Regions from separate parts of the Streptomyces noursei ATCC 11455 genome, predicted to be linked through region 2. Evidence: riboswitches for the same ligand, from Rfam matches in the RefSeq annotation. Region 2 holds a riboswitch; the other holds the start of a gene.
What was found. A riboswitch is a leader RNA that binds a small molecule or an ion and turns the genes downstream of it on or off. The one in region 2 is predicted to bind ZMP and ZTP.

Region 1 (4,448 bases), 4.1 Mb from region 2:
GAATGTTCCTTTTCTGCCCAGCTGAGTAAAGGTGGAACAATGCTTCGTTCGATTCCTCGCGGGCTTGCGGTGGCCGGCCTCGCCGCGGCCACCCTGGTGGTCCCGGCGGCGGGCGCCGCCACCGCGACGACCCCCAGCAGCGCGCACACCACGCTGTGCCCCGCCCACAGCCGGTGCCACGCCAAGCCGGCCCGCCACCACGGCAAGGGCGGCAGCCACGAAGGCCGGCACGGGCGCGCCCGTTACGACGACGGTTACGGGCGCAGCAGCGAGCACCGTCGCTACGACGACGACTACGGCCGCCGGGACGACGACTACGGCCGCCGCGACGACGACGGCGGCCGTCGCAGCGACTCGGGTCGGCGCGACGACGACTCCGGGCGCCGTAGCGACGGCGGGCGCCGCGGCGACTCGGGTCGGCGCGACGACGACGGCCGCGAGGAGTCGGCCCGCCTCGCCGACGGCCTGGGCCGGCACGGCCTCCTCGGCCTCGACTTCCTCGGGCTGCTCTAGTCGTCGAGTTCCAGCGCGTCGCCACCCCAGTGGGCCCGGGTCCGGCACCCGGGCCCACCGGCATGAGGAGGCGCCACCCTCCCCGGCCGTGCCGTCACGGGTGTGCGAGCGGCCGCAATCCGCCGTGCACCGGTGTCAGTTCGCTCGCGTACCGGGCCGGCGGCACCGGAAGGGTGCGGCGCGGCGGCAGCACGTCCGGCGCCCGGTGCGGCCGCAGCGCGGTCAGCGCCATCTCGGTCTCCTCCATCAGTGCCCGGTAGGACACCAGTCGCTGCCATTCGGGATCGGCGACCCCGGGCACCGTCGCGCACCGCTCCGTCCAGATCTGCACCAGCCCCGCGTACACGGGGGTCTGCCGGACGACCTCGGCGTTGATCCGCGGCGGCGCGGGTGCGACCTCCGTGCCGGGCGGCAGGGACGGGTCCATCGGAGGGCGGGGGACGAAGGCGGTTCGGCCATGGCCGGCAACGGTGACGGATGAGGGAACACTCATGGCCGTTGAAACGATGCGTCCCGACGATCGGTCACTGCGGATACGCCCGGTCGGCCCCGCATACCCCGTCTCATAACATCCCAAAGCACTGCGCGCGATGCAGGGAATATCACCTCTTACAGTGATCTCTCATTGAGAACCGGACCAACACCGGCCAAAAGGCGTTGACGCTGACATGGAACCGAGGGAGTTGTGGGAGCGCCACGCGGTACTCGCACAGGCGTTTTGCATCAGCGATGACGAGGTCCGCCGGACGCAAGGACTCCTCGACGAGGCCGAGGCCCGCCGCTCGCGGACCCTGGCCGCCTTCGCGGTGACCGTGGGCAGCGACGAGGTGGTCGCCGATCTGCTCGGCCTCGACGCCCGCGAAGTGCGCCTGGCCCGCCGTACGGTCGGCAAGGACGACGCCCGTGCGGTGGCCAAGAGCCTGCTCGACGAGTCCGCCAGGGAGCGCCGCGCCGCCCGTCGGGCCGACACCTCGGAGCGGCCGGAGCGGCCGGAGCAGAACCGGTCCATCTCGCCGGCCGCCGCGGCCGCCGCGGCCGCGGCCGCCGCAGCCGCGATCGGCAACGGCTGGCCCCGGGCCACCACCGCGGGCAGCGCGTCCACCATCCCCGTCGCCCCGGCCGCCCCGCCGGACGCCACCCGCATCCCCCCGCGCCCGGCCGCGCCCGCGCCCATGCCGCCGCCCGCCCCCACGCCCCCGCCCGTCACCGAACCGGCCTGGTCACCGGCGCTGGACGCGGTCCTGGTGCACAGTCACCACACCGGCGCCGACCTCTCGGCGCTCGCCGCCGAACTGGGCCTGGACGTGGCGATCCTGGCCGCCCGCGCCCACCAACTCGCCGCCGAGTCCCACACCGCCCGCCCCACGGCACCGGACCGCATCGGCCGCCACCGACGGATGGCCGACGCCCAACCCACCGCCCCGGCCGACGCCGGCCACCAGCCCCGCACCGAGGCTCCACCGCCCCACTCCCCGTACGAGCCGCACGCCACCTGGGCGTCGCCCGGCCACCCCGCCGCGTGGGCGGCGCCACAGGATCCCTATGCCTCCTGGACGCCACAGGAGGCCCACGCCGCCTGGTCATCCCCACCGCCACCGGTGGCGGCGGCGCCCACCTGGGATCCCAGCGCCGTCACCGTCGCCCAGCACGACTGGGACGGCATCCTCAGCCAATGGGAGGCCGCCAGCGCGCCGTACACCTCCAGTCCGGGGCAACAATTCCCCTGACCCCGGGCGGCCCGCGCCGCCGCCCGCGAACACCCGTTCCCACCGTCTCCCGGTCATCGCCTAAAGTGGTGCGCGAGCCGTGACTGGCGCTTGGGTGGAGTACCACCGGGAAGCGGCTCGGCCACTTCGGCCAATGCCGTGCGCCTGGGCGATCCCGTACGACGTACGACGCTCAGGAGGCGCCATGTCGCAGACCACGTCCCCCACCGCCCGCCTGATGGACGGCAGCGCGCTCGCCCGTCGGATGGTCGGGGAGGCCGCCGAGCGCGCCGCGGCACTCGCCGCGCGCACCGGCCGGGCGCCGTGCCTGGCCACCGTCCTCGTGGGCGACGACCCGGCCTCGGTCACCTACGTCCGGATGAAGCGCAACCGCTGCGCCGAGGCCGGCGTCCAGTCGCGGCACATCGCGCTGCCCGCCGACACCACCACCGCCCAACTCGTCGACACCATCGGCGAGTTGTCGGACGACTCCGGTGTGCACGGCATCCTGCTCCAGCACCCGGTCGGTCCGCACATCGACGAGCGCGCGGCCTTCGAGGCCATCGCCCCCGAGAAGGATGTCGACGGGGTCACCGCGCACTCCTTCGCCGCGATGAGCCTCGGCATGGACGGCTTCGCGTCCTGCACCCCCGGCGGCATCATGCACCTCCTGGACCACTACGACGTCGATCTGACCGGCAAGCACGCGGTGGTCGTCGGGCGCAGCGCGATCCTCGGCAAGCCCGTGGGGATGCTGCTGCTCGGCCGCGACGCCACCGTCACCTACTGCCACTCCCGCACCACCGACCTCGCCGCCCACACCAGGGAGGCCGATGTGCTGATCGCCGCGGTCGGCCGTCCCCGCTTCCTCCACGGCGACCAGCTCAAGCCCGGAGCCGTCGTCATCGACGCCGGCTACAACCCCGGCAACGTCGGCGATGTCGACTTCCCGTCCGCGGCGGCGGTCGCGAGCCTGATCACCCCCGTGCCCGGAGGTGTCGGCCCGATGACCATCGCCACCCTGCTCACCCAGACCGTCGACGCGGCCACCCGGCAGCTGGGGGCGGCGGGCTGAGGCCCGATCACGCCACCGTGACCGTGGCCTTCCAGAGCAGGACATGGTGTGCGCAGAGCGAGCCGGGGGAGGCGTGACAGGTCCGCCGCGCGGTGAGCGTGGCGGTGCCCCGTCCGGCCGCGACGAAGCGTCCGGTGGTGCCGCCGGCCGGTGTCACGCCGGCCGCCGTGCGCCGGAGCACCGCGGTGCCGCCGGCGACCGGAGCGCTCCAGGCGTAGGTCGTGCCGCCGGTGCGCTCACCGGTGAGCCGGACCTCGATCACGTCCCCGGTGTGCACGGTGAGCGTCCGGCCGTTGTCCGCGTCGGCGAGCAGGACGCCGTGGGCCGGGGTGGCCCGGACCGCACGGGGGAGGGCCGGGCCCGGCGCGGCCGGCGCCGTGGCGGAGGCCGTTCCCATGCCCAGTGCCGCACTCGCGGCGCACGCCGCGGCCAGATACCTCGTCGCCTTCATGGGACTCCAAATGCCGGAAGAGGACCGTCGGTCGAGAGCCGGGCGCGGGCGCGGCCCGGTCGTCCGCGCGGTGGCGCCGTCATGCTCTCAGGCGGGGCGGCCCGGTGGTATCAGCAGAAAGAGTGAACGGCGGCGGGGGTGGGCGGGTTGATCCGGTCAGGGTGAGGCCCGGTGCGGGGCTCGGCGTGATGCCGGTTCGATGCTGGTTCGGCGCCTGGGGTGTTGCCCCGCGCGCGGGGTGTGCGCGCAGGTCACGGGCCCGGTGGGTAGCATTCCCTGCCGCCGCAGCTGCCGGCTCATGCTCATGTCATACGGGGGGTTTGCTCTTACATGTTCGGAATCGTCAGGCCCTGTTCCCATCGGCTGACCCAAGGGCTCAAGACCGAGTGGATGGCCCACTTGTGCGGCCTGTGTCTGGCGCTGCGCGCCGACCACGGCCAGTTCGCACGGATCGTCACCAACTACGACGGCCTGATCGTCTCGGTGCTGACCGACGCCCAGTCCGGCCGGACCGAACTCCGACGCCGCACCGCCGGCCCCTGCCCCCTGCGCGGGATGCGGACCGCCTCGGTCGCCCAGGGGGAGGGCGCGCGCCTCGCGGCGTCGGTGTCCCTCGTCCTCGCCTCGGCGAAGATCCGTGACCACGTCGCCGACGGGAACGGGGTGCTGCGCCGCCGTCCGATGGCCGCCGCGGCGCGCCGGG
Region 2 (4,448 bases):
GATGATGCCCTTCGGCGAGGACGCCGACTTGCTCATCTTGATCGACGGGTCCTGAAGATCGAAGATCTTCGCCGTCTCCTTGACGATGTACGGGTTCGGGACCGTGAAGGTGTCGCCGAAGCGGGTGTTGAAGCGGTCCGCGAGGTCGCGGGTGAGCTCCAGGTGCTGGCGCTGGTCCTCGCCGACCGGGACCTGGTCGGCCTGGTACAGCAGGATGTCGGCGACCATCAGGACGGGGTAGGTGAACAGGCCGACCGTCGTCCGGTCCGTGCCCTGCTTCGCCGACTTGTCCTTGAACTGCGTCATCCGGGACGCCTCACCGAAGCCGGTGACGCAGTTCATCACCCAGGCGAGCTGGGCGTGCTCGGGGACGTGGCTCTGCACGAAGAGCGTGCAGCGCTCCGGGTCGAGACCGGCGGCCAGCAGCTGGGCCGCGGCGATCCGGGTGTTGCGGCGGAGCTCGGCGGGGTCCTGCGGAACGGTGATCGCGTGCAGGTCGACCACCATGTAGAACGCGTCGTGGGACTCCTGGAGCGCCACCCACTGGCGCACCGCACCGAGGTAGTTGCCGAGGTGGAAGGAGCCGGCGGTGGGCTGGATTCCGGAGAGCACACGAGGCGGACGCGGCATGGCGGAGCCATTCCCCTTGGGGTGGTGGTGGGTGGCGGACGGGCGATCGAGAGCCATGGCAAGCATTGTCTCAGGTCCGCCGGGGGCCCGGGCGTGGAGGCCCGCAGGGGGTGGCCGAACACATCCCGTAGGGGACGCAGGCGCCCCCTACGGGGCCACAACGTGGGGGTGGTGAGGGGTATTCCCGGTGCTCCCGTGCTCCGGGTGCTCCGGGTGCTCGCGGGGCTCCGGGGGTCAGCCGCCCAGGGGCAGGCCCGGGGCCGGATGGGCGGCCATCAGGTCCGCCACCTCCTTGCGGATCGTCGCCAGCGCCTCCTCGTCGGCGCCGGCCGCGGCCCGCACGCCGCGGTCGATCCACTCCGCGACCTTCGGCATGTCCGCCGTCCCCAGCCCGCGCGAGGTCAGCGACGGGGTGCCGATCCGGATCCCGGACGGGTCGAACGGCTTGCGCGGGTCGAACGGCACGGTGTTGTAGTTCACCACGATCCCGGCCCGGTCCAGGGCCTTGGCGGCGACCTTGCCGGGCACCTCCTTCGACGTCAGGTCGATCAGCACCAGGTGGTTGTCGGTGCCGCCGGAGACCAGGTCGAAGCCGCGCGCCAGCAGCGCCTCGGCGAGCGCCTTGGCGTTGGCGACGACGGCGTGCGCGTACTCCCGGAAGGACGGCGCGGACGCCTCGCGCAGCGCCACCGCGATGGCGGCCGTGGTGTGGTTGTGCGGCCCGCCCTGCAGGCCCGGGAAGACCGCCTTGTCGATCGCCTTGGCGTGGGTGGCGCGGGACATCAGCATCGCGCCGCGCGGGCCGCGCAGCGTCTTGTGGGTGGTGGTCGCCACGACGTCGGCGTGCGGCACGGGGGAGGGGTGCGCGCCGCCCGCCACCAGACCGGCGATGTGCGCGATGTCCGCGACGAGCACCGCGTCGACCTCCCGCGCGATCGCGCCGAAGGCGGCGAAGTCGATGGTCCGCGGAACGGCCGTGCCGCCACAGAAGATGATCTTCGGGCGCTCCTTCAGGGCCAGGTCGCGCACCTGGTCGAAGTCGATCCGCCCGGTGTCGGCCCGTACGCCGTACCGCACCCCGTTGAACCACGTCCCGGTCGCCGAGACGCCCCAGCCGTGCGTGAGGTGCCCGCCCATCGGCAGCGACATGCCCAGCACCGTGTCGCCGGGGGAGGCGAAGGCGAGGTACACGGCGAGGTTCGCGGGCGAGCCGGAGTACGGCTGGACGTTGGCGTGCTCGACGCCGAAGAGGGCCTTGGCGCGCTCGACGGCCAGCGTCTCCACGAGGTCGATGTTCTGCTGGCCCTCGTAGTAGCGGCGGCCCGGGTAGCCCTCGCTGTACTTGTTCTGCAGGACCGTTCCGGTGGCCTCCAGCACGGCCGCGGAGACGTAGTTCTCACTGGGGATCAGCCGCAGGGTGTCGGCCTGGAGCCGCTCCTCGGCGTCGACCAGCGCGGCGAGTTCGGGGTCGGTGGCGTGCAGGGCGGGATGGGTGGCGGGATGGGCCGTCATGGCGTCCTCCGGGGCGATCGATCGGTGGTCGGTCGTGGTCCCGGGGTACCCAGGCGGGCGGCACCTCGTAGGCGTGTGGCCGCGCACCGCTCCCTCGGGGTCCGTTCCCCGTACGCCAGTCGCGGCTGCGCACCGGAAGTCTAGGGCCTGTCCGCGACGTCCCGCCCGCTGTGCGGCGCGCCCCGGCCGACGCCGCGAACTGCCCCGGCACGCGCCCCCGCCGCACCGGGCGGAGGGCCGGCCGGGGGACCGGCGCATGGTCTGCGGGCGCTTGCCCCCGGGCCCGACAATGGAAGGGAAGGGACGGGGGAGGCCGCAGGAGCAACGAGAGGCCGGAGAGCACGACGGCGGGGCCGGCCCCCGCCGATACGGTCGGGCCCGCCGGTCCGGCCCACCGGACGGAGTCAGCCGTGACATCCACGGAAGCGTTCATCGCCGCCGCCGAGGCCCACAGCGCGCACAACTACCAGCCGCTCCCCGTCGTCGTGGCCACCGCCGAGGGCGCCTGGATGACCGACGTCACCGGCCGCCGCTACCTGGACCTGCTCGCCGGGTACTCCGCGCTCAACTTCGGCCACGGCAACCGCCGCCTGCTGGACGCCGCGCGCGCCCAGCTGGAGCGGGTCACGCTCACCTCCCGCGCCTTCCACCACGACCGTTTCGCCGACTTCTGCACCCAGCTCGCCGACCTGTGCGGGATGGAACTCGTCCTGCCGATGAACACCGGCACGGAGGCGGTGGAGACCGCCGTCAAGACGGCCCGCAAGTGGGGCTACAAGGTCAAGGGCGTCCCCGACGGCCGGGCCCGGATCGTCGTCGCGGAGAACAACTTCCACGGCCGGTCCACCACCGTCGTCTCCTTCTCCACCGACCCCGAGGCCCGCGCCGACTTCGGCCCGTACACCCCCGGCTTCACCGTCGTCCCCTACGGCGACCTGGCCGCCCTGGACGCGGCCGTCGACGCGGACACCGTCGCCGTGCTGCTGGAGCCGATCCAGGGCGAGGCCGGCGTCGTGGTGCCGCCGCGCGGCTACCTGGCCGGCGTGCGCGAGCTGACCCGGGCCCGGAACGTGCTCTTCGTCGCCGACGAGATCCAGTCCGGGCTCGGCCGCACCGGGACCACCTTCGCCTGCGAACACGAGGGCGTGGTGCCCGACGTGTACGTGCTGGGCAAGGCGCTGGGCGGCGGGGTGGTGCCGGTGTCCGCCGTGGTGTCCTCCCGCGAGGTGCTGGGGGTCTTCCGGCCCGGCGAGCACGGCTCGACGTTCGGCGGCAACCCGTTGGCCTGCGCGGTCGGGCTGGAGGTGATCGCGCTGCTGCGCACCGGCGAGTACCAGCGGCGGGCCGCCGAACTCGGCGACCACCTGCACCGCGCGCTGGCGCCGCTGGTGGGCGGCGGCGCGGTGGACGCGGTCCGCGGCCGGGGCCTGTGGGCCGGCATCGACGTCCACCCCTCCCGCGGAGACGGCCGGGCCGTGGCCGAACGGCTGCTGGCCCGCGGCGTCCTGGTCAAGGAGACCCACGGCGCGACGATCCGGATCGCCCCGCCGCTGGTCATCAGCGAGGAGGACCTCGACTGGGGCCTGGCCCGACTCCGCGAGGTGCTGGGCGTCTAGGGCCTGTCCGGCGTGCGGGTGGAGCATGCGCGCCGGGCACCCGGTCGGGTGCCCCCTGCCCCCGTGGCCCGGTGGCCCCGTACAGTCGGGCCATGTTGCTCGGGATGATCTGTGCACTGGCCTCCGCCGTGTGCTTCGGCACCGCGTCCGTGTTCCAGGCCGTGGCGGCCCGGGACACCCCGACCGGCACCGGGTCCGGCGTCGACGCCCGGCTGCTGCTGCGGGTGCTGACGCAGTGGCGGTATCTGCTCGGACTGGCGCTGGACGGGCTGGGGTTCCTGCTGGAGCTGGTGGCGCTGCGGACGCTGCCGATCTACACGGTCGGCGCGGCGCTGGCGGCGACCCTGGCGGTGACCGCGGTGGTCGCCGCGCCGGTCCTGGGCGTCCGCCTCCGGCGTGCGGAGTGGGGCGCGGTCGCGGTGGTCTGCGGCGGCCTGGCCCTGCTGGCGCTGTCGTCCGGCGCCGAGGGGCACCGCGCCGGCACCCCCGCGCTGCGGATCGGGGTGCTGGTCTGCGCGCTCGCCCTGCTGGCCGGCGGCGCCCTGGCCGGCCGTCTCCCGGACCGGGCCCGCGCCGCCGTGCTCGGCCTCGGCGCGGGCTTCGGCTTCGGTGTCGTCGAGGTGGCGGTGCGGCTCATCGACGGCTTCGGGCCGGCCGACCTGCTCACCAATCCCGCCAGCTACGCGCTGC

Region 1: another riboswitch for ZMP and ZTP. It lies ahead of SNOUR_RS34145 (bifunctional 5,10-methylenetetrahydrofolate dehydrogenase/5,10-methenyltetrahydrofolate cyclohydrolase); the one in region 2 lies ahead of glyA (serine hydroxymethyltransferase).

Annotation. Positions count from the first base shown of each region.
Region 1 is NZ_CP011533.1:7,988,180-7,992,627, forward strand. Features, by position in the region: gene SNOUR_RS47525 (hypothetical protein) at 40-513, shown strand; gene SNOUR_RS34135 (hypothetical protein) at 608-1,006, opposite strand; gene SNOUR_RS47530 (hypothetical protein) at 1,182-2,240, shown strand; ZMP/ZTP riboswitch at 2,310-2,397, shown strand; gene SNOUR_RS34145 (bifunctional 5,10-methylenetetrahydrofolate dehydrogenase/5,10-methenyltetrahydrofolate cyclohydrolase) at 2,425-3,294, shown strand; gene SNOUR_RS34150 (hypothetical protein) at 3,302-3,745, opposite strand; gene SNOUR_RS34155 (DUF5685 family protein) at 4,076-4,448, shown strand, end outside.
Region 2 is NZ_CP011533.1:3,892,805-3,897,252, reverse strand. Features, by position in the region: gene trpS (tryptophan--tRNA ligase) at 1-630, opposite strand, end outside; gene glyA (serine hydroxymethyltransferase) at 865-2,142, opposite strand; ZMP/ZTP riboswitch at 2,183-2,275, opposite strand; gene rocD (ornithine--oxo-acid transaminase) at 2,553-3,758, shown strand; gene SNOUR_RS16220 (hypothetical protein) at 3,851-4,448, shown strand, end outside.